Regions from separate parts of the Rhodobacter capsulatus SB 1003 genome, predicted to be linked through region 1. Evidence: riboswitches for the same ligand, from Rfam matches in the RefSeq annotation. Region 1 holds a riboswitch; each other region holds the start of a gene.

Region 1 (9,548 bases):
GCCCCGGGAAGGATGAGACGGATCGGCTGCTTGAACACCACGAAGGCCGCCATCGCCGGGAAGATCAGGAAGAGATGCGGGATCAGGCGCCGGAGATCCGCTTCGGGCAGCTTGCCAAAAGGCCGGTAAAGGGGCGGAAATCCGCCCAGCAGCTGGAGGGAGAGGATCAGGACCATCATCCCGAACATCAGGGCCGTTCCGAACATCGCACGCCTTTTCAATCCGTTACAGTCCTTGAAACCTCCCATGCCCCGCGCCAAAGTGCAATGCGGCTGATGCGATCGCGGATTGGCTTGCGGCCCGACCCTGCGGAATGTCGCTCCGCCGGGGCGTTTCACGGGCCATTGTGCAAAGGAACCGCGCGATGACACCTTACGCCGGCTGTCTGCTCTCGACGTTTTTCGACCCCTACGGCTGGGGGTCTGTCCTGATCGGGCTGGCCTTTGCTGTCGGCTTGGCCCGACGCGGCAGAGGGACGCTTTCGCTGATCTCGGTGCTTCTCGGGGTCGTCGCCGGGGCGTTGCTTGCAGCATTTCATTACAATCTCAACTGCGTGGAACTGTATCCCGGTTAGGGGCAAACCCGGCTTCGGTCGCTTCGCCTCGCCCGTTCGCGCGGCCGCAGACCGCGCCGGTTTGGAAAAGGCTTGTCGCGCAGGCAGGATCGGGTCATCCTCGGTCCCTCAGAACGTCCTGTGCGGAATTGATTTCAAAAGGTCTTTTGCAATGTCCCCCGCGCCCCTGTTCTGGATCACCGTCCTCGGCCTGCTGGCGGGCCTGCTCGGCCTGTCGGTAGCGGGCTGGCGCCATGCAAAGCCGGTGCAACAGATCGTGCTTGGGCTCGCCGGGCTTTTGGGCATCATGCTGACGCTGTCGTTCCTGTTTGCGCCGCTTGGCCTGCCGGTGGCAGCCTGTGCGCTGGTCACCTATGTCGCCTGCCGCCTCGTCGCGGGGCTGGCCAGCCGCGCGGCGCGGCTTGTGGCGGCGCCTCTTGCGTTTGGTTTGATTGCGGCCCCCTTCGCCGAACGGATCAGCTTCGAGATCCGCACGGCAAGCGCGCGGGGAGCCTATGCGCGGGGCTGGGCGGACCTTGCGCGGAAGCCGCTTGCGGTGCAGTTCGGCACGTTACGGCTGCAGCTGCCCTTTTCCCCCCAGATCCACGTGGCAACACCCTGCCCGCCCGGCGCAGCGGCCGCGCCCGGGGTCTGCGTCATCACGGCGCTCGACGCCCGGCCGCAGGCCCATGATCTGCTGCAGGGCGGTCCGCCCCCCGCCGCGCCGGGCCAACCGGCGCGGCTCGACCGGATCACGCTCGATGCCACGGACCCGGCGGGGCGGTTCGGGGTTGTCCCGGTTTCGTCGCTCGAGACAGCTCCGCCTGAAAGCCGGGCGCAATCGTGCGCGCGCCACCCCGAGGCCTTGGTGAGCCCCTGGTGCGCCGCGCCCCTTTCGCGCAGCGTGACCCTGCGCCCGGCGCCCCGCGAACCAGACATTGAAGAGATCTTGCTGCGCGACCATCTCCCCCTCGAGGGGATCACGCTGCCGCCCGATGCCACCGGCACCCCGGCACGGTTCACCTGTTCCGCCACGCGCGATGCGGCACGGCGCAACGACCCGACGCGGATCCGTTTCCGTCTGTGCCGACTGAGCTACCAGCCCCTCGCGGGGCTTGAGGCTGTCGTGGAATTTGACGGCATCGCGGATGCGGAGTTGCATGAAGCGGCGCCGAGGCTGATAGGAGAGTTTGGGCGTGGTTGAATGCCGCCCTCGGGGACCGGGGATGATCCCCGCAAGCGGAACAGATTTTTGGTCGCACTACCTGTACGCACGACCGCGCCACACATGGTCAGGGGTGGCTTTGTGTTCTCCACCCATATTCCTGCATTCATCGCGCCGCAGAGGGTGCCTCTACCTCCGGCTTGCGGGCAAGCAGGATGAAACGCGTGTATACCCTCGTCCTCAGGCGGTTGCGCAGGCCATTGGAGCGGCGTTGAGCCTTTGCGATCGGCTCATGCGGGATCTGCATCAGATCGACGAACCCCGCCGAACGCAGCATCGGCTCAAGCGCCTCAAGCGTCAGCCCGGCGCCAAAGGGCAGACGGCGCATGATCCCGGCGTGCCGATCGCCAAGTGCGCCGTGGTAGGTCGGATCGGGCGACAGCCGCTCCCACAGCGCCAGGAGCCCGGCCGCCCAATACCCGCGCGGATCGGGTTGCGCCCAGTTGCCGTCGTAGATCAGCAACCGCCCGCCCGGGCGCAAAACGCGAAACCAGTCCGCAAAAGCCTCCGCCGGGCGCGTCAGTGTCCAGACGAGGTGACGGCACAGGATCGCATCCTGGCTTTGCGCAGGTTCCATCGTGGCGTGAGCATCGGCGAGACGGAACCGCAACCGCGGTTTGCCCGCGTGCTTGGCCCGTGCGACGGCGAGCATCGGCTCGCAGAAGTCGAGCGCGGTGACCTCGTGGCCAAGATCGTGCAAAAGCCGCGTCACCTCGCCCGTGCCGCAGGCAAGCTCCAGCACCCGTTGCGGCGCGTCGCCAAGCCGGTGCATCGGGACAGCCCAGGCCTCGGCCTCGGCGCCGGGGGCGATCCGGTGGCCGAAAGCCAGGTCGAAGGTCGCGGCGCGCAGCCCCCAATAGGCGCGGATCTCCTCGGACAGATCAAAGTTGCTCATTGCGGATGCGTCGCGAGGATCGCCTCGAAACGGCTGCGCGCCCGCGCGGGCAGATCGGCGGGCAGCACCGGCGCGGGGGCGTCGCCCACCTTGATCAGCATGACCATGCCCATGGCGAAATGCGGGCTGCATCGGATGCCATAGCTTCCGGGAACGGTCAGGGTGACGCTGAAGGTTTCGTTGATCTTCGATTTGAACGGGATGGCGCCTTCGGGGATCATCCCCTCGATCGTGGCGGCGTTGTGACCGGGCTGGGCCGGAAGAAATCGCACCGTATCGCCCGGGGCAATGTGCAGGAAGGCGGGCTCATAGGCCATCGCCCCGCTCTCGGCGCGGTTGTACATCTTCACGTCATGTGTTTCGGCCAGCAGCGGGGCGGCGAACAGAAGCAGCGCAACGGCCGGGATGGCGGCAAGTTTCATCGATCAGTCCTCAAGACAATGGAAACGGAACAGGTTTGTGTTATCGGCGGGATCGGTCAGCACGGTGGCGCCGACCCGGAAGATCCGCGCCAGCCGCTCGGGCGTCAGCACCTGCCGCGGCGGGCCGCAGGCGATCATCCGACCCCCGGCCATCACCCCCAGACGGTCGCAGCCGATCGCCTGATTGAGGTCATGAAGCGCCACGATCACCGTGACCGGCAGGCGGGTCATCAGCCGCAGCAGCGACAATTGGTGGTGGATGTCGAGATGGTTCGTCGGCTCGTCGAGCAAGAGCAGCCGCGGCTCCTGCGCCAGTGCGCGGGCGATATGCACCCTCTGACGTTCGCCCCCCGACAGGGTGGACCAGAGCGCCGCGCCCATCTGCGCCATGCCGACCGCGGTCAGGGCCCGATCGACGATCGCACCATCCCGGGGGCCGAACGGATGCAACGCTGACAGCCAGGGGGTGCGGCCCAGCTCGACCGCATCGCGCACGGTCAGCGCCGCATCGGTCTCGGCCTGCTGCTCGACAAAGGCGAGCTTGCGGGCCACCTCGCGCCGTGACTGCCGGGCCAGCGGCACGTCATCAAGCCGCACCTCGCCCCTCGGATGCGGCAAGAGCCCGGCGATCAGCCGCAGCAGGGTGGACTTGCCGGAGCCGTTCGGACCGACCAGCCCGAAGGTCTCGCCCGGACGGATATCCAGCGTGACGCCCTCGACAATCGGGCGCCCGGCGCTGGCCCAGCCCAGATCCGTCGTGGAAACCTTCATCTGCGCCCCCCGTTGCGGATCAGGATAAGGGCGAAGCCCGGGGCGCCGACGAGCGCGGTCACGACCCCGATGGCGACGACCTGCCCGGGGATCAACATGCGCGAGGTGATGTCGGCCGCGATCAGGAACACCGCGCCCGCCAGCGCCGCCCCCGGCACCAGCGCCCCGTGCCGCGCCCCCACGGCAAAGCGCACCGCATGCGGGATCACCAGACCGACGAAGCCGATCGAGCCGACAAGGCTGACCATCGTCGCGGTCATCAGCGTCGTCGCGCCGATCAGCACCAGCTGCACCCGACGCACCGCAATGCCAAGCGCCGCCGCCGATTGCGCGCCGAATACAAAGGCATCCATCGCCCGGACATGCCAGAGACAGACCAGAAACCCCAAGGCCGCCGCAGGCGCGGCCAGCGCCACATCCGGCCAGCGCACCCCGGAGAGATTGCCAAGAAGCCAGAACATGATCCCCCGCGCCTGTTCGGCATTGGCCGATTTCGCGATGAAGAAACTCGTCAGGGCGTTGAAGAGCTGCGATCCCGCGATCCCGGCCAGCACCAGTTGCGCGGGCCCCCCTCCGGCGGCCCGGGCCAGCGCCGCGACCAGCCCGAAGGCCAGAACCGCGCCGACGAAGGCGCCCCCGGACAGGCCAAGCGCGCCTCCGCCCACGCCAAGGATGGTCACCGCCACCGCCCCGGTCGACGCGCCGGCCGACACGCCCAGCAGGTAGGGATCGGCCAGCGCATTGCGGATCAGCGCTTGCAGCACGACGCCCGAAAGCGCCAGCCCGGCGCCGCAGCCCGCCGCCACCAGCGTGCGGGGCATCCGGTAGTTCCAGATGATCGCCGCATCGATCGGATCGACGGGATGGCCCGCGTTCCAAAGCTCATTGGCCAGAACCGCCGCCACCGTCGAAACCGGCAGCGGCGTTTCGCCGATGACGACCCCCGCAAGGATCGCCATCGTCAGCACGGCAGCCCCAAGCATCCCTCGCCACAGGAGAGACCGGGCACGCCAGCCGGAAGCTGCCGCCGCCATCATTTCAGACCGAATGCCGGCAGGGCTTCAACCAGCGTCTCGAGCGCGGTGACGTTGCGGATCGAGGGATCCATCGCATGGGCATCCAGAATGACGATCCGGTTGTTCTTCACCGCATCCATCTGGCGCGTCACCGGATCGGATTTCAGGAAGGCGAGTTTCTTTTCGTAATCATCCGCCTCGAAGCGGCGCCGGTCCATGCGGGCGATGACGATCACCGAGGGATTCGCCCGCGCGATGGTTTCCCAGCTTACGGTCGGCCATTCCTCGTCGCTCTCCACGACATTCTTCAGCCCCAGTTTCTCCATCATGTAGCCGGGCGGCCCTTTGCGGCCCGCAACATAGGGGTCGACATCCATCTCGGCCGAGGAAAACCAGAACACCGCCGACGCGTCATGCAGATCGAGCGCCCGGGCCTTTTCGATCGCCACGGCCTCGCGCGCCTTCAGATCGGCGACAAGCGCATCGGCCCGGTCCGAAACGTCGAAGATCTGCCCCAACTGGGTCACGCCCGCATGGATCGAGGCCATCTCGAACATCGCGCTGCGGGTGCCGTCGGAGCCGGTGCTGTTGTCCTTTTTCCAGCAATCGGCGGGCAAGACATAGGTGGGGATGCCGACATCGGCGAACTGTTCCCGCGTGGCGACGATGCCTTGCGGCCCCACATGCCATTCGTATTGCACGGCGACCAGTCCCGGCTTTTTCGCCACGACCGATTCAAAGCTCGGGTCATTGTCGGCCAGCCGCGCGACGCGGGCATTCGTCTCGCGGAACTCCGGAAGGACCTCGGTGAACCAGACCGAGGTGCCGGTCACCTTGTCGCCAAGGCCAAGCGCATAGAGGATCTCGGTCGCGGCCTGCCCCACGGTCACGACGCTGTCGGGCGCCTTCTGAAAAGTCAGATCGACACCGCAGTTCTTCAGCTGCAGGGGATAGGTGGTTTCGGCCATGACGGGCGACGCGAAGCCGGTCGCGCAGGCAAGCGCGACAGTCAGGGAACGGACAAACATGAAAAGTCTCCGGATGTCAGGGCAGCCGGGGACAGATCAGGAAAGGTCGGCCATGGCGTGTTCCTGCGGCACCCCTGCGGGCCGCGCACGAACTGGCTGGAGGGTGCGCAAACGCACCCAAGGGCAAAAGTCATTCGACACCTCCCCGGACACCCCGCCCGGGCCGCATTGCGTTTCGACGTGTCGGCAGGTCTCCTGACTGGCGGGTCATCGAGGTTTCGCGGCCTTCCCATGGCATGCGCCACAGTGACTTTGGGTGCGAAACCCCTCGCCGCCTACAGTTGCGGGGGCAGTTCCGGTTCGTCAGACGCTTCTGACAACGGATTCCCTTTCAATTCCTTTCGGAAACCGACGCCGCTGGTTACCCCGAACGTGGCGGAACGGCAAGCGCGAGAAGCGAAAAACCGTTGTTTCTGCTGCAAATTATATCTCGGACAGATCGAACCTCGCGCTTCGGCGGGTCCATCCCCCGAGACGGCGGGCGGGCAGAGCGGCCCCGATGATCGAGCGGTTTCGTGATCAGAGGCCCTGCGCGCGATCCCTGGTGACGACCGTCGGCTTGCGCCCTGCGGGCGTCGCGATCATGGCGCCGCCAAGGATCAGCGGGCCGGCGATCAGGAAGGCCGTGCCGGGGCGTTCGGCGAAGAAAAGCATGCCCGCGACGGCCGCCCAGAGGATCGAGAGATATTCGTACGGGGCCAGCGCCGCGGCTTCGGCATGGCGGAACGACAGCGTCATGAGGATATGCGCGACGCCCCCGGCAAGGCCTGCCCCAAGAAGCAGGGCGAACTCGGCCGGGTGCGGCCACACCCAGCCCGCGGGCACGGTCGCAAGCCCGGCCGCGGCCGAGACCACGGCGAACCAGAAGGCGATCGCCCCCGCCTTTTCCCCCGCCAAGGTCAGCCGGCGCACCTGAAGCAGCGCTCCGGCTGTCAGCATCGCGGTGGCAAGGCCCAGCGTCCCCCCCAAAGCCGCGCCCGGCGGAAGCCCGCCCGAGAAGGCGGGCAGGCAGAAGGCCGCCGCCCCCGCCAGCCCCAGCCCGACGCCGCCCAGCCGCCTTGGACCAAGCCTTTCGCCCAGCATCCCCCACCCGAGCAGCGCCAGCACGACCGGCGCGAGATAGGACAGCAAGGTCGCCTCGGCCAGCGGCAGATAGCGCAGCGTGGCGAAAGAGGTGAACATCGCCGCGGCCCCCATCAGGCAGCGGGCGATGTGGCCGAAGGGGCGGCGCGTGGCAAGCCCCCGGGGGAAGTCGCCCGTCCACCACAGAAAGAGCACCAGAGGCAGCAGCGCCACCGCCGAGCGGAAGAACACCACCTGGCCCAGCGGAACGGCGTCACCCAGCGCCTTGATGCAGGCGGTCATCGCGGCGAAGGCGAGGGTGGAGCCGATGCGCAGCGCGATGCCGAGCGGCTCGCCGCTCAGCCGCGGCCGAGGGGTCGTCAGACTGCCCATGCGGATCGGTCCCTTTCGCTTTCAGGCGCGGAAACGGATATGCGGCGGCCCGGCCGTTGTCGAGGTGGCGATCTCTGCCTCCACCCGGAACACGGCGCGCAGCAGCTCGGCGGTCAACACGGCCTCGGGCGTGCCGCAGGCCACGACACGGCCCGCCTCCAGCACGACGATCCGGTCGCAGAACATCGCGGCGAGGTTCATGTCATGCAGCGCGATGATGCTTGTCAGATCAAGCTCGCGCACCATGCGCAGGATCGCGATCTGATGATGGATGTCGAGATGGTTGGTCGGCTCGTCAAGAAACAGGATGCGCGGCGCCTGGGCCAATGCCCGGGCGATGTGGACCCGCTGCTTCTCGCCGCCCGAGAGGGTCTGCCAGGGCTGCGCGCGGCGCCCCTCCATGTCGACGCGGGCCAGCGCCGAGGTGACCGCCGCCTCGTCCTCCGCCGACCAGCCCGAGAGGGCGGAGCGGTGCGGCGTCCGCCCCAGCCGCACCACGTCGCGGACCGAGACATTGCTGTCGGTCGCGGCGCTTTGCCGGACGAAGGCCAGCTGCCGCGCCAGCGCCCGGCGCGGGAGGCGCGCGATATCCTGCCCCTCGATCTCGACGAAACCGGCCTGCGGGCGCTTCAACCCGGCAAGCAGCCGCAGCAGCGAGGACTTGCCCGAGCCGTTCGGCCCGATCAGGCCCAGCGTCTCGCCCCGCGCCACATCAAGCGAGACATCCGCGACGATGGTCCGCTTGCGGATGCCCCAGGTCAGATTGCGGGCGGCGATGGTCATGATTGCGGCCGGGAACGATAGAGGATGATGGCGAAGAAGGGCACGCCGACCAGGGCGGTGACGACGCCGATGGGAATGGTCTGCTGCGCGACGATCACGCGCGCGGCGATGTCGGCCAGCACGAGGAAGATTGCCCCCGCAGCCGCGCAGGCCGGGATCAGCCGCAGATGCATCGGCCCGACGATGAAGCGTGCCGCATGGGGCACGACAAGCCCGACGAAGCCGATGGCGCCAACCATGCTGACGATGGTCGCGGTCATCATCGCCGTCACGCCGAACAGGATCAGGCGGATGCGCGCCACCGGCACGCCAAGCGCCGCGGCATCCTCGTCGCCGAAGGTGAAGGCGTCAAGCGAACGTGCCATCAACAGGCAGATCGCAAGGCCCGTCATCACGACGAGGATCAGAAGCTGGAAATCCGGCCAGCGCACGCCGCCGAAGCTGCCCAGCAACCAGAACATCACGTCGCGCGCCTGCTGGGCATTGCCCGAGGTGGTGACGATATAGGAGGTCAGCGCGTTGAAAAGCTGCGAGGCGGCGACCCCCGCGAGGATCGTGTGGTTCGGCCCGCTGGTCGCGCCGTTCGACAAAAGCGCCACCAGCGCGAAGGCAGCGAAGGCGCCCGCGAAAGCCCCCATGGGACAGCGACAGCCCGCCCGGCCGATGCCCAGCACGATGACCGCCACCGCGCCGGTCGAGGCCCCCGCCGAGACGCCCAGCACGAAGGGTTCGGCCAGCGGGTTGCGCAGCAGCGCCTGCAGGATCGCGCCGCAGATGGCCAGCCCCGCGCCCGCCAGCGCCGCGACCAGCGCACGGCTCAGCCGCAGGTCCCAGACCACGCTCTGCTCGATGCGCGGGATCTCGGCGGTCGTGAGGCCCAGCCCGTTGCCCACCGCCAGCACGACCGTGCCAAGCGCAATGGCATAATCGCCGACGGTCATCGCCACCGCGACGGCAAGACACAGAACCAGAAGGGACACCGTCAGAAGCAAGAGGAATTTCCCCGCCCCGCTTCCGGTCTCGTCACGAATGCTCACGGCAGGTCGAAGGAACGGAGCTGGTCTGCCAGTTGCTCGGCGCCGTAAAGCGTGCGGATCGAGGGGTTCATCGCCGCCCCGCTCATCACCGCGATGCGCCCCGCCTTGACCGCCTCCATCTGGCTGACCGCCGGATCGGAGGTCAGCCAGGCGATCTTGGTGTCGGCCCGGTCAAGGTCCCAGCGGTTGCGGTCCACCTGCGCGGCGACGAAGACGGTGGGATTGGCGGCCATGATGCCTTCCCAGCCCAGGGTCGGCCATTCCGCCTCGGTCCTGATCGCGTTGGAGCCGCCAAGCAGATCGGCGATGTAGCCCGAAGGCCCATGGCCGCCGCCCAGATAGGCATCGTCGGCAGGCGAGGGG
Region 2 (9,548 bases), on a different replicon from region 1:
CGATGCGCCCTGCCGCCCCGGCCTCGTCTTTCTGAACCGGCTGTGCCAGGCGCTTGCGCTGGCGCCGGTGGGGGCGGATTTCGACATCAGCGGCTCCGCCAGCCTGTGTTGCGGCACAAGGCTTTGCCCGGTGGTCTGGTGGGCCACGCCCGCGGGCGCCCGGCTTTGGGGCGATGTCGCCCCCGAGGTGCCGGTGGCGGCGCTGCTTGACCCGGACCCGGCCGCCCCCTTGCGCGCCGCCGCCGAGATCACCGCCGGGCCGGGCCTGCTGCACTGATCCCGCCGAACCTTCCGGTGCCGGGGCTGCCCCGGCGCCGTCCTTGCCTGCCGACCGAACGGATGCTGCCATGACCCTCTCGCTTCCCGACCACGATCCGGTGCCGCCGCTGCCCGATCTTGACCTGCCGTTGCTGACCCCGCCGCCGCCGCGGCGCGGCCGGGCGCTGATGATCCAGGGCACCAGTTCCGATGTCGGCAAAAGCCTGCTCGTTGCCGGGCTGGCCCGCGCCTATGCAAGGCGCGGGCTGAAGGTGGCGCCGTTCAAGGCGCAGAACATGTCGAACAATGCCGCCGTCACCGTGGACAGCGACCTGCCCCCCGGCCCCGACGGCCAGCCCCGGCGCGGCGAGATCGGCCGGGCACAGGCGCTGCAGGCCCGCGCCGCCGGGGTGGCGCCCTCGATCCACATGAACCCGGTTCTGCTCAAGCCGCAGGCGCTGGTCGGCTCGCAGGTGGTGCTGCGCGGCCGGGCGCTGGGCAACTGGCCCGCGCGGCATTACCACCATCTGAAACCCTTCCTGCTGCCCGCGGTGATGGACAGCTACCGCCGCGTCGCCGCCGAGGCCGATCTGGTGCTGGTCGAAGGCGCGGGGGCGGCGACCGAGACCTGGATCAAGCATTGCGACATCACCAACATGCGTCTGGCCGAAGAGGCCGATCTGCCGGTGGTTCTGCTGACCGACAACGACCGCGGCGGGGCGCTGGCCGCTGTCGTCGGCAGCTGGATGCTGCATGACGACGCCGAGCGGGCGCGGGTGAAAGGTATTCTGGTCAACAAGTTCCGCGGCTATTTCTCGCTTTACGAACCGGCCTGCCGGACCATGACCGAGATCACCGGCTGGCCCTTCCTGGGCGTCGCGCGCTGGTTCGAGGCGGCGGGGCAGCTGCCGGCCGAGGATGCGCTGGCGCTGGAGCGTCCCGCGACGGGCAACGGCGCGGGGCTGATCGTCGCCGTGCCGCATCTCGATGGCGTGGCGAATTTCGACGACCTTGATCCCCTGGGCGCCGAGCCGGGCGTCGATCTGCGCTGGGTCCGCCATGGCCAGCCGATCCCGCCCGAGGCCGATGTGGTGCTGTTGCCGGGATCAAAAACCACCCGCGCCGCGCTGGCCACGCTGCGCGCGCAGGGCTGGGATGTGGACATCCGCGCGCATCTGCGCCGCGGCGGCCGCGTTGTCGGGATTTGCGCGGGGTTTCAGATGCTTGGCCATGTCGTGCGCGATCCCGAAGGGATCGAGGGCCCGGCGGGCGAGACCGAGGGGCTGGGGCTGCTCGATCTGGAAACCGTGATGACGCGCGACAAGATGCTGACCGAGGTGCAGGCGACCGATGCGGTCAGCGGTCACGGTCTGACGGGCTACGAGATGCATATGGGCCGCACCACCGGGCCGGGGCTTGCGCAGCCGTGGTTCCGGCTTGACGGCCGCCCCGAGGGGGCGGTGTCGCATGATGGCCGGGTGATGGGGACCTATCTGCACGGGCTTTTTGGCGCCGACGGCTTTCGCGGCCATTGGATCACCGCGATGGGCGGGCGGGCCTCGGGCCTCGATCACGCCGCGCAGATCGAGACGACGCTTGACGCTCTGGCCGATCAGCTGGAGCAGGACCTCGATCTGGACGCGCTGCTGGCGCTGGCGAAATGACGGCGCGGCGGCTGATGGTGCTGGGCACCGGCTCGGATGTGGGGAAAAGCCTGTTCGTCGCGGGGCTGGCGCGGGCCTTCACCCGGCGCGGCCTGAAGGTGGCGCCCTTCAAGGCGCAGAACATGTCGAACAACGCGGCGGTGACGGCGGATGGCGGCGAGATCGGCCGGGCGCAGGCGTTGCAGGCGCGGGCGGCGGGGGTTCCCCTGTCCGTCCACATGAACCCGGTTCTGCTCAAGCCCGACAGCGATGTCGATGCGCAGGTGGTGGTGCAGGGGCAGGTTTTGGGCCGCTTTTCCGCCGCCGACTATCAGGCGCTGAAACCCGGCCTGCGGGGGCAGGTGATCGAGAGCCTGGATCACCTCTCGGCCAGCCATGATCTGGTGCTGATCGAGGGGGCGGGCAGCGGCGCCGAACGCTACCTGCGCCCGCAGGACATTTCGAACATGGGTCTGGCCGAGGCCGCGGATCTGCCGGTGCTGCTTCTGGGCGACGAATCGCGCGGCGGGGTGACGGCGGCGGTGATCGGGCATCATCACCTTTGGACCGCTTCCGAACGCGCCCGGGTGGGCGGCGTGATCGTGACGAAATTCCGCGGCGATCCGGCGATCTTTGCCCCCGCCGCCGCCGATATCCGCGCCGAGACCGGCTGGCCGGTGCTGGGGCTGATGCGCTGGTCCGAGGCGGCAAGGCGCCTGCCCGAGGAAGACTCGCTCGGGGTCGCGCGCAAGCGCGGCACGGCGGGGGCGCTTGTCGTGGCGGTGCCCGACCTGCCGCGGGTGGCGAATTTCGACGATCTCGACCCGCTGGCGGCCGAGCCGGGCGTCGATCTGCGCTGGGTCCGCCCCGGTCAGCCGATCCCGGCCGAGGCGGCGGTGGTGATCCTGCCCGGCTCCAAGGCCACCCGGGCCGCGCTCATCGCGCTGCGCGCCGAGGGCTGGGACATCGATATCCGCGCGCATCTGCGCCGGGGCGGGCGCGTCGTGGGTATTTGCGCGGGGTTTCAGATGCTTGGCCGCGTCGTGCGCGACCCGGAGGGGATCGAGGGCCCGCCCGGCGAAACCCCGGGGCTGGGGCTTCTCGATCTGGAAACGATGATCGGGCCAAGGAAACGGCTGGCCAGGATCGACGCGCGGGACAGCCTCAGCGGTGCCCGCGTGCAGGGCTACGAGATGCATATGGGCGAGAGCTTCGGCCCCGATCTGGCGCGGCCGTGGCTGACCCTTGACGGGCGGCCCGAGGGGGCGATCTCTGCCGATGGCAAGGTGATGGGCAGCTATCTGCACGGGATTTTCGGCGCCGCGGGCTTTCGCGGCCATTGGCTGGCGCAGCTGGGCGTCACCGCCGCCGTGCAGGACCATGATGCCCGGATCGGGGCCGCCCTTGATGCTTTTGCTGCGGAAATCGAAGCCGATCTGGACCTTGATGCGCTTCTGGATCTGGCGCGGTAGCGGCCGCAGTCCGATGGGGACATGAGCGAACTCATAATTATCCTGATGATTATGAATTTGCTGAAAGGTGACTTGTGGCCTATCTGCCTTCCACCCGAGGGAGATTGCCATGCTGACCCAGACCCTGCCCCGATCTGCGGCCTTTGCCGCAATTGAGGCGCTTTCGCGCCAGCGGATCTTGATCCTTGACGGGGCGATGGGCACGCAGATCCAGCAGCTTGGCCTGAGCGAGGACGATTTTCTGGGCCACGGCTCGGGCTGCGCCTGCCGCCATGCCACCGATCATCCGCAAAAGGGCAACAACGACCTGCTGGTGCTGACCCAGCCGCAAGCGATCGAGGAGATCCATTTCCGCTATGCGATGGCGGGGGCGGATATCGTCGAGACGAACACCTTTTCGGCCACCACCATCGCGCAGGCCGATTACGGGCTGGAAAGCGCGGTGTTCGACCTGAACGCCGCGGGGGCGCGGGTGGCGCGGGCGGCGATGGACCGCGCCGAGGCCACCGACGGACGGCGCCGCTTCGTTGCGGGGGCGGTGGGGCCGACGAACCGCACCGCCTCGCTCTCGCCCGATGTGAACGACCCGGGCTTTCGCGCCGTCACCTTCGACGATCTGCGCACGGCCTATGGCCAGCAGGTGCGCGGTCTGATCGCGGGGGGCGCCGATATCCTGCTGATCGAGACGATCTTTGACACGCTGAACGCCAAGGCGGCGATTTTCGCCTGTTTCGAAGCCTTTGCCGAACGGGGCGAGCGGCTGCCGGTGATGATTTCCGGCACGATCACCGATGCCTCGGGGCGCACATTGTCGGGGCAGACGCCGACCGCGTTCTGGCATTCGGTGGCTCATGCCCGGCCCTTTACCGTGGGGCTGAACTGCGCGCTGGGCGCCAGTGCGATGCGTCCGCATCTGGCGGAACTGGCGGGCGTCGCCCCCTGCGCGATCTGCGCCTATCCCAATGCCGGGCTGCCCAATGCCTTTGGCCAATATGACGAAACCCCCGACCGGACCGCCGCGCAGGTGGCCGAATTTGCCCGCGAAGGGCTGGTCAATGTCGTGGGCGGTTGCTGCGGCACCACCCCCGATCACATCCGCGCCATCGCGGAAGCCGTGAAACCTTTCCCGCCGAGGGCCCTGCCATGAGCCGTTATCTGCGCCTTTCGGGGCTTGAGCCCTTTACCCTGACGCCCGACATTCCCTTCGTGAACATCGGCGAGCGCACGAATGTCACCGGCTCGGCCCGGTTCCGCAAGATGATCGTCGCCCGCGACTATGCCGCCGCGCTGGATGTCGCCCGCGATCAGGTGGAAAACGGCGCGCAGATCCTTGACATCAACATGGACGAGGGGCTGATCGACAGTCAGGCGGCGATGGTCGCCTTCCTCAACCTCTTGGCCGCCGAGCCCGACATTGCCCGGGTGCCGGTGATGATCGACAGCTCGAAATGGGAGGTGATCGAGGCCGGGCTGAAATGCGTGCAGGGCAAGCCCGTCGTCAATTCGATCAGCCTGAAGGAGGGCGAGGAGATCTTCCGCCATCACGCGGCGCTGTGTCTGGCCTATGGCGCGGCGGTCGTCGTGATGGCCTTTGACGAAGAGGGGCAGGCCGACAGTTTCGCCCGAAAGACCAGCATCTGCGCCCGCGCCTATCGCATTCTGGTCGAGGAGATCGGCTTTCCGCCCGAAGACATCATCTTTGACCCGAACGTCTTTGCCGTCGCCACGGGCATCGAAGAACACGACAATTACGGCGTTGATTTCATCGAGGCCGCTCGCTGGATCCGGGCCAACCTGCCGCATGCCCATGTCTCGGGCGGGGTGTCGAACCTGTCCTTCAGCTTTCGCGGCAACGAACCCGTGCGCGCGGCGATGCATGCGGTGTTTCTTTACCACGCCATCCGCGCCGGGATGGATATGGGGATCGTCAATGCCGGGCAGCTGGTGGTCTATGACCAGATCGACCCCGAGCTGCGCCAGGCCTGCGAGGATGTGGTGCTCAACCGCCAGCCCAAATCGGGCGGCACCGCGACCGAGCGGATGCTGGAGGTGGCCGAGCGCTTCCGCGGCGGCGCGCGCGAGGAAAAGACCCGCGATCTGGCCTGGCGCGACTGGCCGGTGGAAAAGCGGCTCGAACATGCGCTGGTCAATGGCATCACCGAATTCATCGAGGCCGATACCGAAGCCGCAAGGCTTCTGGCCGAACGCCCGCTGCATGTGATCGAAGGGCCGCTGATGGCGGGGATGAATGTCGTCGGTGATCTGTTCGGCGCGGGCAAGATGTTCCTGCCACAGGTGGTGAAATCGGCGCGCGTGATGAAACAGGCCGTCGCCGTTCTGCTGCCCTACATGGATGCCGAAAAGGCCGCGCGCGGCGGCGAGGGGCGCGAAACCGCGGGCAAGATCCTGATGGCCACGGTCAAGGGCGATGTGCATGACATCGGCAAGAACATCGTCGGCGTCGTGCTGGCCTGCAACAATTACGACATCGTCGACCTGGGCGTGATGGTGCCGCCGCAAAAGATCCTGGAAGTGGCGCGGGCCGAAAAGGTCGATGCGATCGGGCTTTCCGGGCTGATCACGCCAAGCCTGGACGAGATGGTGCATCTGGCCGCGGAAATGGAGCGCGAGGGCTTTGACATTCCGCTGCTGATCGGCGGGGCGACCACGTCGAAAGTGCATACGGCGGTGAAGATCGCCCCCGCCTACAGCCGCGGGCAGGCGGTTTATGTGCTCGATGCCAGCCGGGCCGTGGGGGTGGTGGGGGCGCTTTTGAGCCCGAACCAGAAGGTCGATTACGCGGCGCAGATCCGCGCGGACTATGCGCAGATCGCCGCCCGTCATGCCCGCGACGAGGCCGCCAAGGTGCGGCTGCCTTTGGCCGCGGCCCGGGCCAATGCGCTGCGGCTCGACTGGTCGGGCTATGCCGTGCCCGCGCCGCAATTCCTTGGCCCGCGCGTGATCGACGACTGGGATCTGGCCGAAGTGGCGCGGTATATCGACTGGACGCCCTTCTTCCATGCCTGGGAATTGAAGGGGGTCTATCCGCGGATTCTCGATGACGCCGAAAAGGGCGAAGCGGCGCGGGCACTTTTCGCCGATGCCCAGGCGATGCTGGCGCAGATCATTGCCGAACGCTGGTTCACCCCGCGCGCCGTGGTGGGGTTCTGGCCCGCGCAGGCGGTGGGCGACGATATCCGGCTTTACACCGACGAGAGCCGGACCGAAGACCTCGCCACTTTCTTCACCCTGCGCCAGCAGACCGGCAAGCGCGAAGGCCGCCCGAATGTGGCTTTGGCCGATTTCGTCGCGCCTGCGGGCACGGTGCCCGATTATCTGGGCGGCTTCGTGGTCACCGCGGGCCCCGAGGAAGCCGAGATCGCCGCGCGGTTCGAAGCTGCCAATGACCATTATTCCGCGATCCTGGTCAAGGCGCTGGCCGACCGCTTTGCCGAAGCCCTGGCCGAGGCCCTGCATCAGCGGGTGCGGCGCGACTATTGGGGCTATGCGCCCGAAGAAAGCTTCGCCCCCGATCAGCTGGTGGGCGAGCCCTATCGCGGCATCCGCCCGGCGCCCGGCTATCCGGCCCAGCCCGACCACACGGAAAAGCTGACGCTGTTCCGGCTGCTTGGGGCCGAGGCCGCGACCGGCGTGCATCTGACCGACAGCATGGCGATGTGGCCCGGCTCTTCGGTCTCGGGGCTCTATATCGGCCATCCGGAGGCCTATTATTTCGGTCTGGCCCGGATCGAGCAGGATCAGGCCGCCGATTACGCCGCCCGCAAGGGCATGGCCTTGGCCGAGGTGCAGCGCTGGCTGGCCCCGGTGCTGGGGTCGGCCGCGCCCGCCGCCGCTGCGGTGGCCGCGTGATCCTGTCTGAAAGCGCAGACGGCGCGTCGTTTTTGGCACGCGCCCTCTGCGACAATCTGTCAGTCTGAAGGCCTCAGGGTGCCCGTCCGCAAGGCCGGGAGAATTGGGAAGCCGGTGCAAGACCGGCGCTGCCCCCGCAACGGTCAGCAATGAGGGACGGCAAGGCCACTGGACCCCGGGGTTCGGGAAGGCGCTGCGCCCGGGTGCGAAAGCACGCATTGCAAGCCCGGAAACCAGCCCTGTGACCGCCGGGCCCCCGGGCCCATCCATCCAACCAGCCCTTGCGGGGAGGCAGGGGCAAGTGAGGTGCCGATGCCAGACGCATCCGACATCCGTGCGCAGCTTGCCGCACGGCGCAATGACCATTCCCTGCCGCAACCCTTTTATTGCGATCCGGGGATCTTTCAGACCGATCTGACGCAGGTCTTTTACCGCGAATGGCTGTTTGCCATTCCCGCCTGCCAGCTCGTCAAGCCCGGCGATTACGCGACGTTGCAGGTGGGCGCCTATCCGGTGATCCTGGTGCGCGGCGCCGACGGGATGATCCGCGCCTTTCACAACGTCTGCCGCCATCGCGGCCAGCGGCTTTGCGCCAAGACCACGGGCAACAGCCCGAAGCTTGTCTGCCCCTATCACCAATGGACCTATGACCTGGACGGAAAACTGCTCTGGGCCAAGGACATGCAGGAAGATTTCAACCCCGCCGCGCATGGGCTGAAAAAGGTCCATTGCGTCGATATCGGCGGCATGGTCTTCATCTGTCTGGCCGAGGTGCCGCCCGCGATCGCCGATCTGGCGGGCACGCTGGGCCGCTATCTGGCGCCTGCCGGGCTGAAACAGGCGCGCGTTGCCCATGTCTCGACCATCGTCGAGAAGGGCAACTGGAAGCTGGTGATCGAGAACAACCGCGAATGCTATCACTGCGGCGGCTCGCATCCCTCGCTCTGCCGGACCTATTCCGACAATCCGCGCATGACCGCGATGGAGGGCCCCGAGGCGGCGAGCCCCGATATTCTGGCGCATTGGACGCGCTGCGAGGCGGCGGGTCTGCCCTCGCGCTTCGTGCATCATCCGCAGATGCAATGGCGGCTGGCCCGCATTCCGCTGCTGAACGGCGCTGAAAGCTACACCATGAGCACCAAGGCCGCGGTGCGGGGCAAACGGCTGGGCGAGATGCCCTTCAACGATGCCGGAAGCCTGCTTTTCTTCCATTATCCGAACACCTGGAACCATTTCCTGGCCGATCATGCGATCGTCTTCCGGGTGCTGCCGATCTCGGCCACCGAGACCGAGGTGACGACGACCTGGCTTGTCCCCGGCGATGCGGTCGAGGGGGTGGATTACGACCTGACCGAGTTGACCGAGGTCTGGATGGCGACGAATGACGAGGACCGGCAGGTGGTCGAGGAAAATCAGGCCGGGATTCTGTCCCCCGCCTATGAGCCCGGCCCCTATTCGACGCTGCAGGAAGAGGGCGTGATCCAGTTCGTCGACTGGTATTGCGGCACATTGGATGCGCGGCTGGCCCCGCCGCTGGCGGCGGAGTGAGCGATGGACCGGATCAACTGGGCCAGCGCGCCATGGAGCGATGCCGAGCCGCTGGAATGCGCGATGGTGGTGCCCGAAACCGCCGATACCGCCACGATCACCTTCCGCGCGCCTTCGGGCGCGTGGTTCGACTACCTGCCCGGGCAGTTCCTGACGCTGGATCTGCCGGTGCCGGGTCAGCCGGTCAGCCGGACCTATACGATCTCCTCCTCGCCCTCGCGGCCCTTGTCGCTCTCGGTGACGGTGAAGGCGCAGCCCGGGTCGGTGGGCTCGCGCTGGCTGATCGAGCAGCTGAAACCGGGGATGCGGCTGCGGGCACACGGCCCCGCGGGCGAGTTCAGCCTGCGCCGCCATCCGGCGCGGAAATATCTGTTGATCTCGGCGGGCTCGGGGATCACGCCGATGATGTCGATGACGACCTGGGCCTGGGACAGCGGCGAGATGCCCGATATCGTCTTTGTCCATGCGGCGCGGCGGCCCTCGGACATCATCTTCCGGCCGCGGCTCGAGCAATTCGCGGCGCGGGTGCCCGGCTTGCAGCTGCGCTTCACGGTCGAGGAGGTCGAGCCCTTCAGCGTCTGGCACGGCTTTCGCGGCCGTCTGAACCAGATCATGCTGGGGCTGATGGCGCCCGATTATCTGGAGCGCGAGGTGTTCTGCTGCGGTCCCGAGCCCTTCATGCGCGGGGTCAAGGACAGCCTTGCGGCGCTGGGCTTCGACATGAATCGCTATCATCAGGAAAGCTTCGGCCCGCCCG
Region 3 (9,548 bases), on a different replicon from region 1:
AAGATTGTCCGGTCGCCATCGTCTGGCGCGCAAGCTGGCCCGATCAGCGCGTCGTCCGGGCGACGCTGGCCACGCTGCAGACCAGCCTTGGCGCCGAGCTGGAGCGCACGGCGCTGATCCTGGTCGGCCGGTCGCTGGCGACCGAGGATTTCGACGAAAGCCGTCTTTACGCGGGCGATTACGACCGCCGCTACCGGCCGCTTGGCACGCATCCGCGCTTTCCGGAGGGCAGCGAATGAGCGGTTTCGTTTCTTTCGTCTCCTCGGGCCCGGGCGATCCGGAGCTTCTGACGCTGAAAGCTGCCGACCGGCTCGCCAAGGCCGATGTGGTGCTGTTCGACGATCTTTCCGCCGGGGCCGATCCTGGGGCCATGCCCGCCCGGGGGGCCGAACTCATCGCGGTCGGCAAGCGGGCCGGGCGGCCCTCGCCGAAGCAGGATCATGTGAGCCGCTTGCTCGTCGATCATGCGCTGACCGGGCAACGGGTGGTGCGGCTGAAATCGGGCGATTCCGGGCTTTTCGGCCGGCTTGAGGAAGAACTGGACGCGCTGACCGGCGCGGGCATCGGCTACGAGATCATCCCCGGCGTGCCCTCGGCCTGCGCCGCCGCCGCCGCGTCCGGGCTGCCGCTGACCCGCCGTCTGACCGCGCGGCGGGTGCAATTCGTCACCGGCGCCGATGTGACGGGCGATCTGCCCGAGGGGCTGAACTGGGCGGCGCTGGCCGACAAGGGGGCGACGACCGTCGTCTTCATGGGCAAGCGCACCTTTCCGAAACTGGCCGCCGATCTGATCGCGCATGGGCTGGCCCCCGATACGCCCGCGCTTCTGGCCGAGGCCGTGGGCCACCCCGGGCAAAGCGTCACCCGCTCGACCGTGACCGATCTTGCCGCAAGCCTTGCCGCGGAACGCTCCGACAAGCCCGCGCTCATTCTTTATGGTCCGCTTTACGCGCCGGAGGCCTGAGATGATCGAGCTTTCCCTGATCGGCATCGGCACCGGCAATCCGCGCCACATCACCGGGCAGGCGGTCGATGCGATGAATGCCGCCGATCTGATCCTGATCCCGCTCAAGGGCGCCGACAAATCCGATCTGGCCGGGCTGCGGCGCCAGATCTGTGCCGCGCATCTGACGAACCCGGCCACCAAGGTCATCGACTTCGCGCTGCCCGTCCGCGACGCGTCGAACCCCTCCTATCGCAAGGGGGTGGACGACTGGCACGATGCCATCGCCGAGACCTGGCTTTCGGAAATCACCGCGCATGTTCCGGGGCTTGAGGGGCGGGTGGCGCTGCTCGTCTGGGGCGATCCCTCGCTTTATGACAGCACCTTGCGCATCGCCGAACGGCTGAAATCCCGCCTGCCGCTCACGACGAAAGTCATCCCCGGCATCACCGCGATTCAGGCGCTTTGCGCCGCCCATGCGATTCCGTTGAATGACATCGGCGCGCCGGTCGTCATCACGACGGGGCGGCAATTGCGCGATCACGGCTGGCCCGCGGGCACCGAGACGGTGGTGGCGATGCTGGACGGTGAATGCTCGTTTCAAAGCCTGCCGCCCGACGGGCTGACGATCTTCTGGGGCGCCTGTGTGGCCATGCCCGAAGAGGTGCTGATCAGGGGGCCCGTGGCCGAGGTCACCGATGAAATCCTGCAGGCCCGCGCCGATCTGCGCGCCCGGCACGGCTGGGTGATGGACATCTACCTGCTGCGTCGCAATGTGCCCGCGGCGTGACGCTTCCCGGCCTTGACCTCGCCCCGCGGCGCGGCTACTCCAACAGGCGATGGTTCCCAACTGGACGGGATTAATAGGGAACACGGTGAGGATTACCCATCAGGGGCCTAATCCGTGGCTGCCCCCGCAACTGTGAGCGGCGAGACGACGGTCGAAGACCACTGGCCCCCCCGATCCACCGGGGAGAACGGCCGGGAAGGTGACCCGAGTTGATCGAACCGCAAGTCAGGAGACCTGCCATCGCTCTGGCGTCGCAAGCCTTCCCGGGGCGGGGTGTCTCCGGTCAATCCGAAAGCGGCGCGTTCGATGTGGAGTTGTTCGCATGCATATCATGGAGGGCTATCTGCCCGTCACCCATGCCATTGGCTGGTCCCTTGCCGCCGGCCCCTTTGTCGTCGCGGGCGCGGTGAAGATCCGCAAGATCGTCGCCGAGCGTCCCGAGGCCCGGATGACCCTTGCCGCCTCGGGGGCCTTTGCCTTCGTGCTCTCGGCGCTGAAAATTCCGTCCGTCACCGGCTCGTGCTCGCATCCGACCGGCACCGGGCTGGGCGCGGTCGTCTTCGGCCCCTCGGTCATGGCAGTGCTTGGGGTGATCGTGCTGCTGTTTCAGGCGCTTTTGCTGGCGCATGGCGGTCTGACGACGCTTGGCGCCAATGCCTTCTCGATGGCGATCGTCGGGCCCTGGGTGGCCTGGGGCGTCTATAAACTGGCGGGCAAGGCCGGGGCCTCGATGGCGGTGGCGGTGTTTCTGGCCGCTTTCCTCGGCGATCTGGCGACCTATGTGACCACCTCGCTGCAGCTGGCGCTGGCTTACCCCGATCCGGTTTCGGGCTTCCTCGGCGCGGCGCTGAAATTCGGCTCGGTCTTCGCGCTGACGCAGATCCCGCTGGCGATTGCCGAGGGCTTCCTGACCGTGATCGTCGTCGATGCGCTGGCGGGCAAGGTCGATGACAAGGACAAATTGCGCATTCTGGCCGGGGAGGCACGCTGATGAGCAGCAAACGGACATTGTGGCTGCTGGCCGGAACCGTGGCGCTGGTGGTGGTGCCGCTTCTGATGGGCGGGGAATTCGGCGGTGCCGACGGGCAGGCGGCCGAGCTGATCGAGGCGACCGTGCCGGGCTTTGCCCCCTGGGCCGATCCGCTCTGGGAGCCGCCGAGCGGCGAGGTTGAAAGCCTGTTCTTCGCGCTGCAGGCGGCCCTTGGCGCCTTTGTCGTGGGGCTGGTGATCGGCCGCCGTCAGGGTGCCGCAAAGACCCGCGAGCAGAACGCCCCCGCGCCCCGGTCCTTCCCCGCGGAATGAGTATCGCCTCGATCGATCGGGTCGCCGCGCAAGGCCGCTGGCGCAACCGCCCGCTGGCCGAGAAGTGCCTGATCGGTCTTGGTTTTCTGGCGCTTGCCGTGACCGTGCCGCCGTTTCCGGGCGCGGTTCTGGTCACGGTCGCGATCCTGGCCTTCACCTTTCTGGGCGCTCGGGTGCCTTTGCGCTTCTGGGCCGCGGTCGCGGTGCTGCCGCTGGGCTTTCTGACCACCGGGGCCGCGGTGCTGCTGATCCAGATCGGACCCGACGGCATCGGCCTTGCGCCTCAGGGCCCGGCCAAGGCCGCCGCGCTGGTGATGCGGGCCAGCGCCGCGACCTGCTGCCTTCTGTTTCTCGCCACCACCACGCCCGCCGCCGATCTGCTCTCCGGTCTGCGCCGCTGGCGCGTGCCCGCCGAACTGATCGAGATTGCACTTTTGACCTATCGCTTTGTTTTCATTCTGGCCGAGGAAGCGGCGGCGATGACCACCGCGCAGCGCGCGCGTCTGGGCCATGCCACCCGGCGGCGCTGGCTGCGCTCGACCGCACAGGTGATCGCGGCGCTGCTGCCGCGCGCGCTCGACCGCGCCCGGCGTCTTGAAACCGGGCTTGCGGCGCGCAACTGGCAGGGCGAGATGCGGGTACTTTCGACCCGGCCCGCGGCCTCGCCGCTTGTGCTTGGCCTGATCCTGACCTTGCAAGCCGCGATCCTTGCGGCCGGAGTGTTGCTGTGACCCCGATCCTGGCCGCCGAGGCCCTGACTTACGCTTTCCCGGGCGGCGTGAAAGCGCTTGATGATCTCTCGCTTGCCGTGCCGCAGGGCGAAAGCCTGGCCATCCTTGGCCCGAATGGCGCCGGAAAATCGACGCTGCTTTTGCATCTGAACGGCACGTTGCGCCCGCAATCGGGCCGGGTGCTGCTGGGGGGCACCGCCACCGGCCATTCCCGCAAGGATCTGACCGACTGGCGCCGCCGCGTCGGTCTTGTGTTGCAGGATGCCGACGACCAGCTTTTCGCCGCGACGGTTTTCGAGGATGTCTCTTTCGGGCCCTTGAACCTTGGCCTCTCCGAGGCCGAGGCCCGCGCCCGGGTTGAAGAGGCCCTTGCGGCGCTCTCGATTTCCGATCTGCGCGACCGGCCCACGCATATGCTCTCGGGCGGGCAGAAGCGGCGCGTGGCGATTGCGGGCGCGGTGGCGATGCGCCCCGAGGTGCTGTTGCTCGATGAACCCACCGCCGGGCTTGATCTGGCCGGGACCGAGCAGCTTCTGACCCTGTTGCACGGGCTGCGCGCCGCGGGCATGACGCTGGTCTTTTCCACCCATGATGTCGAACTCGCCGCCGCTCTGGCGGACCGGGTGGCGCTCTTTCGCACCGGCCGCGTTCTGGCCGAGGGGGCGGCCGCGGCGGTGCTCTCCGACCGCGCGACGCTGGCACAGGGTGGGCTGCGCCCGCCCCTGGTGATCGATCTGGCGCTTTCGCGCGCGCGATCACGGCCTTTTGGCCCCCGAAGCGCGCTGCCGCGGACCCGCGACGCGCTTGCGGCGCAGATGGCGGGCTGGACCCGGCGTTAGCCCGGTTTTCCTTGCCCGCGCCTTGCGTTACCTTGCCGCCATGGATCAGACGCCCGCCCCCCAACCCCCTTTGCCCGCCTCGGTCGGCGTCCTTGTCATCGGCGCGGGGCTGGCCGGGCTTTGCGCTGCGATCGAGGCGGCGCGGGCGGGCGCCTCGGTGCTGGTGCTCGACGCCGCCCCCCCGGCGCGGCTGGGCGGCAATGCCCGGCACGGGCGCAACATCCGCGTCGCTTCGGACATCGAGACGCCGTTTCAGCGCGACAGCTACCCGGCCGAGGAGTTCGAGCGCGATCTGCTCCGCGTCGGCGCGGGCGATCCGGATCTCGCCCGGGTGCTGGCCGAGGGCTCGCGCGATCTGGCGGACTGGCTTTTGGCGCAGGGCGTGCGGCTGGAACCCTGGGCCGCGGGCAATCTGCCCTATTCCCGCCGCACGGTGTTTTTGCGCGGCGGCGGTCAGGCGCTGACGAATGCGCTTCTGTCCCGGGCGCGGCGTCTGGGCGTCGAGATCCGCGCCGGGATCGCCGTCGACCGCCTGCCGCCCGAGGCCTTCGATCCGGCGCATGACGGCCCGCTGACGGTCACGGTCGGCACGCATCGGATCACCACGCAGGCGCTGGTTCTGGCCTCGGGCGGTCTTGGGGCGAACCGCGACTGGCTGGCAAAGACGCACGGCCCCCGAGCCGATCACATCGCCAACCGCGGCACGCCCGAACAGCTGGGCGGTCTGCTGTTGCAGGCGCTGGCAGAGGGCGCGCAGGCGGCGGGGCTGCCCGGCGATGGCCATGTCGTCGCCGTCGATCCGCGCGCACCCTTTCACGATGCGGGCATCGTCAGCCGGGTGGACGGGATGCAGCACGGGATCGTCGTCGGCGCCGATGGCCGCCGCTTTGCCGATGAAGGCGCGATCCGGGGCCCCGAGCGCCATTCGGTCTGGGCGCGCCAGCTGCTTTCCCGCCCCGATCCGCGCGCCTGGATCCTTCTGGGGGCTGACGCCGCAAAGACGCTGCCGCCGATGGCCTGCCCGCCGCTTTCGGCCGACACGCCCGAGGCTTTGGCCGGGCTTTGTGGCATCGACCCCGGGGGGCTGGCCGAGACGCTGAACCGCCCGCCGGATCCGCCGCGCACGGGCGAAATCATGCCGCTGGTTGTGCCCTTGCACGCCATCCCGATGATCCCCGGCATCGGCTTCACCCGCTACGGGCTGGTGGTGGACGCCTTTGCCCGGGTGCGTCTGAACGATGCCGTCGCCCCCAGACTTTTCGCAGCCGGAACAAATATGTGCGGGGCGATTCTGGGACAGGGCTATCTGTCGGGCGCGGGGCTGACCATCGCCGCCGTCTTTGGCCGCATCGCCGGGCGCGCGGCGGCCAGGCTTGCGCCAAAGGTCCGTTCCCTGTCGCAGCCGTTGCCGTCCCGTCCCGTTGTCATCGACCCCGTGCCCGACCCCTTCGCCGAGGCGAAACGGGCGCTGAACCTGTGCAACAGCTGCGGCTTTTGCACCGGGCTTTGCGCCGTCTTTCCCGCCGCGCAGGGCCGCCCCGATCTGACCCGGGGCGATCTGCGCCATCTGGCGCATCTGTGCCACGATTGCCGGTCCTGCCTGCATGATTGCCAATATGCCGCCCCGCACGCCTTCGGCATCAACCTGCCCGCGACGCTGGCCGACGTGCGCCGCGCCGAGTATCGTGAGCCCTTGCGCCCGGCGCAGGCGCTGTTTGCGCTTTGCTGTGTGCTGCCGCCGCTTCTGCTGCTGACCCTGCAACCGCTCGAACGGGTTTTCGCTAGTCACACCGGCCCCGGCGCCTTTTACGCGCTGATCCCGCATCCGGTGATGGCCGGGGCGACGGGGGCGGTGATGGGCCTTGCCGCGCTGGGGCTGGCGCTGCGGCTGGCGCTCTTCTGGCGGGCCGGGCGCGGGCCGGTGCCGGTCGATGCGCCCGCCTTGCGGGCCGGGATTGTCGACGCGCTGACCCTGCGCAACCTTGCCGATTGCGAGGATCGCGCGGGCCCCGCCGGGCGGCTGCGCCGGATTGCGCATCATCTTTTGGCGGGCGGCTTCGGGCTGACCTTTCTGGCCACCGTGGCCGGGTTCGTGTTGCACAAGTTGGGCCAGCCCGCGCCCTATCCGCTGCTCAGCGCGCCGGTGATCCTGGGCACCTCGGGCGGCGTGGCCATGCTGGCGGGGCTGGCGCTGATGTCCTTGCGCCCCGATCCGCTGAAGACGCCCGCGATGGCGCGCTCCGACCGTTTCTTGCGGGGGCAGCTGGCCTTGCTTGCAGGCACGGGGCTGGCGCTTCTGGCGCTGCGCGACACCCCGGCGATGGGGCTTTTGCTGGCGCTGCATCTGGGGGCGGTCGCGGGGGCGGTGCTGGGCCTGCCCTTTAGCAAGCTGTCCCATGGCGGCTGGCGGCTGATCTCGCTGATCCGCGCCGCGGCCGAGGCGCGGGCGCGGCAGCGTGACAGGGCCCGGCTTGACAGGGCCCGCAGCAAGACCGCATCAGGGCCCGACCGGGCGGGAGGGGAAAGATGAGCGAGGGACCGAAGGGTCTTGCGATTGCCGCACCGGCCTCGGGCTCGGGCAAGACGACGCTGACGCTGGGGCTGTTGCGGGCGCTGACCCGGCGGGGGCTGCGCGTGCAGCCGTTCAAGAACGGGCCCGATTACATCGACCCCGCCTTTCACGCCGCCGCCGCCGGGCGGGCCAGTTTCAACCTGGATGGCTGGGCGATGGACCGGCCGCAGCTGCATGCGCTGGCGGGCCAGGCGGCGGGCGCCGATCTGGTGATTTTCGAAGGCGCGATGGGGCTTTATGACGGGCCCGCCGATCCGGGCCGGTCGGGGCGCGGCACCAGTGCCGAGATCGCGCGGATGTTTGGCTGGCCCGTCGTTCTGGTGCTCGATGTCAAGGGGCAGGGGCAATCGGCGGCGGCAACCGCGCTTGGCTTTGCCCGCCACCCCGAGGCGCCGCCCCTGGCGGGGGTGATCCTGAACCATGTCGCCAGCCCCCGGCACGAGGCGATGATCCGCGCCGAGATGGACCGGCTCGGCCTGCGCGTTCTGGGCGCGCTGCCGCGCCGGTCGGATCTGAGCCTGCCCGAGCGGCATCTGGGGCTGGTGCAGGCCGAGGAACAGGCGGGGCTTGAGGCGACGCTGGAGGCGCTCGCCGATTTCGTCGCCGCGCATGTGGATCTGGAGGCGCTTTTGTCCGTTGCGGGCGCTGGCCCCGCGCCCGGGGCCGGGGCCTGGGCGGTGCCGCCCGCGGGGCGGATTGCGCTCGCCCGCGACGCCGCCTTTTCCTTCGTCTATCCGCATATGCTGGAGGCCTGGCGGCGGGCGGGGGTGACGGTCTTGCCGTTCTCGCCCTTGGCCGATCAGGCGCCCGATCCGTCGGCCGATCTGGTCTGGCTGCCGGGCGGCTATCCCGAATTGCACGCGGGGCGGATTGCCGCGGCCACGCGCTTCAAGGCGGGCTTGCGCGCCTTTGCCGAAACCCGCTCGGTCCATGGCGAATGCGGCGGCTACATGGTTCTGGGGGCAAGGCTTGTCGATGCCGAGGGTCGGGCGCATGCGATGGCGGGGCTGCTGGGACTGGTCACCAGCTATGAAAAGCGGCGGCTGCATCTGGGCTACCGGTCGGCCGATCTGCTGGCACCTTTGCCGGGATATGGTGCGGGATCAAGGCTTTACGGGCACGAGTTCCATTATTCGACGATCCTTGAGCAACCCGATGCGCCCTTGGCAAAGGTCTGCGATGCGGCGGGCGCTCCGGTGGCGGAAACGGGCTCCGTGCGGGGCCATGTGACGGGCAGCTTCTTCCATCTGATCGCGGGATAGGCCGGTTTCGGGCGGAGAGGCAAAGGCACTGCCTTTGCCCGCCCGGGTCGCCACTGCGTTGCAAAGACCGCCTGCTGCAAGCGTGACAGAGGCCGGCGCCCGTCCTGGCGGGCGAGAAGCGCCCGCCGGGGGCGGGGCGGGCGCTGGCCGACGGCCTTTGGGCCGCGGCCGGACAAGGGGACATGCTCCGCATGACCTCGGCGATGGCCTCGGTCAAGGCAATGCCGCCCGAAACCCCGTCAGTTCCGTGCCAGTTCCGCTTCCGCCCCGGCGCGATACCAGGCGCGGATCGCCGCGCGGTCCTCGGGCGTCATGAAATTCGCCGCCCCGGGCGGCATCGCCGCCGTCAGCCCGGCAAAGATGAAGACCGGTTCCGCCGCCCGCGCCACCGCTTCGGGCGTGTCAAGAAGGAGCCCCTTCGGCGCGGCCAGGATCCCCTCGTAGGCCGGGTCGCGGGTGTGGCACATGGCGCAATGCGCGGTGACAAGGCTTGCGACCTCGTCAAACCCCGGGGCCTGCGCAAACTGCAACGCCGTGCCGGAGAGCGCCGCCTCTTCCTCGGGCGCATCGCGCGGCCCCAGCATCGAGAGCCAGACGCAGAGGCCAAAGAGCAGCACCGTCGCCGGGATCGTCCAATACGGCGCGGGCTTGCGCGCATGGCGGCTGTTGAACCAGTGCCGGATCGTCACCCCCATCAGGAAAACCAGCGCCGCGATGACCCAGGCCCAGGTCGTCGCAAAAGCAAGCGGCGCATGGTTCGACAGCATGAAGAACACCACCGGCAGCGTCAGGTAATTGTTGTGCATCGAGCGCAGCTTGGCGATCTTGCCGTATTTCGGATCGGGCGCCCGCCCCGCGCGCAGGTCGGCCACGACGATCTTCTGGTTCGGAATGATGATCAGAAACACATTCGCCGTCATGATCGTGGCGGTATAGGCGCCCAGATGCAGGAAGGCCGCCCGGTCGGTGAAGATCTGCCCATAGCCCCAGGCCATGGCTGTCAGCGCGACCAGCAAGAGCGCCATGAAAGCCGCCGGATAATTGCCCAGAGGCGACTTGCAGGCGGCATCATAGATCAGCCAGCCCAGGGTCAGCGAGGCCGCCGAAAG

What was found. Region 1 has a riboswitch for cobalamin ahead of RCAP_RS17710 (ABC transporter substrate-binding protein). Riboswitches for the same ligand answer to the same signal wherever they lie in the genome.
Region 2: another riboswitch for cobalamin. It lies ahead of RCAP_RS16555 (aromatic ring-hydroxylating oxygenase subunit alpha); the one in region 1 lies ahead of RCAP_RS17710 (ABC transporter substrate-binding protein).
Region 3: another riboswitch for cobalamin. It lies ahead of RCAP_RS10120 (energy-coupling factor ABC transporter permease); the one in region 1 lies ahead of RCAP_RS17710 (ABC transporter substrate-binding protein).

The regions. Positions count from the first base shown of each region.
Region 1 is NC_014035.1:25,957-35,504, forward strand. It holds gene RCAP_RS17675 (hypothetical protein) at 1-338, opposite strand, end outside; gene RCAP_RS17680 (hypothetical protein) at 365-574, shown strand; gene RCAP_RS17685 (hypothetical protein) at 726-1,757, shown strand; gene RCAP_RS17690 (class I SAM-dependent methyltransferase) at 1,885-2,673, opposite strand; gene RCAP_RS17695 (pseudoazurin) at 2,670-3,095, opposite strand; gene RCAP_RS17700 (ABC transporter ATP-binding protein) at 3,099-3,866, opposite strand; gene RCAP_RS17705 (FecCD family ABC transporter permease) at 3,863-4,903, opposite strand; gene RCAP_RS17710 (ABC transporter substrate-binding protein) at 4,900-5,910, opposite strand; cobalamin riboswitch at 6,079-6,278, opposite strand; gene RCAP_RS17715 (DMT family transporter) at 6,430-7,365, opposite strand; gene RCAP_RS17720 (ABC transporter ATP-binding protein) at 7,387-8,148, opposite strand; gene RCAP_RS17725 (FecCD family ABC transporter permease) at 8,145-9,185, opposite strand; gene RCAP_RS17730 (ABC transporter substrate-binding protein) at 9,182-9,548, opposite strand, start outside.
Region 2 is NC_014034.1:3,542,635-3,552,182, reverse strand. It holds gene RCAP_RS16580 (hypothetical protein) at 1-277, shown strand, start outside; gene RCAP_RS16575 (cobyric acid synthase) at 348-1,922, shown strand; gene RCAP_RS16570 (cobyric acid synthase) at 1,919-3,373, shown strand; gene RCAP_RS16565 (homocysteine S-methyltransferase family protein) at 3,483-4,520, shown strand; gene metH (methionine synthase) at 4,517-7,243, shown strand; cobalamin riboswitch at 7,303-7,499, shown strand; gene RCAP_RS16555 (aromatic ring-hydroxylating oxygenase subunit alpha) at 7,556-8,791, shown strand; gene RCAP_RS16550 (hybrid-cluster NAD(P)-dependent oxidoreductase) at 8,795-9,548, shown strand, end outside.
Region 3 is NC_014034.1:2,189,556-2,199,103, reverse strand. It holds gene cobM (precorrin-4 C(11)-methyltransferase) at 1-239, shown strand, start outside; gene cobA (uroporphyrinogen-III C-methyltransferase) at 236-964, shown strand; gene cobF (precorrin-6A synthase (deacetylating)) at 966-1,733, shown strand; cobalamin riboswitch at 1,768-1,989, shown strand; gene RCAP_RS10120 (energy-coupling factor ABC transporter permease) at 2,056-2,724, shown strand; gene RCAP_RS10115 (energy-coupling factor ABC transporter substrate-binding protein) at 2,724-3,035, shown strand; gene cbiQ (cobalt ECF transporter T component CbiQ) at 3,032-3,766, shown strand; gene RCAP_RS10105 (energy-coupling factor ABC transporter ATP-binding protein) at 3,763-4,605, shown strand; gene cobZ (precorrin-3B synthase CobZ) at 4,646-7,135, shown strand; gene RCAP_RS10095 (cobyrinate a,c-diamide synthase) at 7,132-8,439, shown strand; gene RCAP_RS10090 (urate hydroxylase PuuD) at 8,679-9,548, opposite strand, start outside.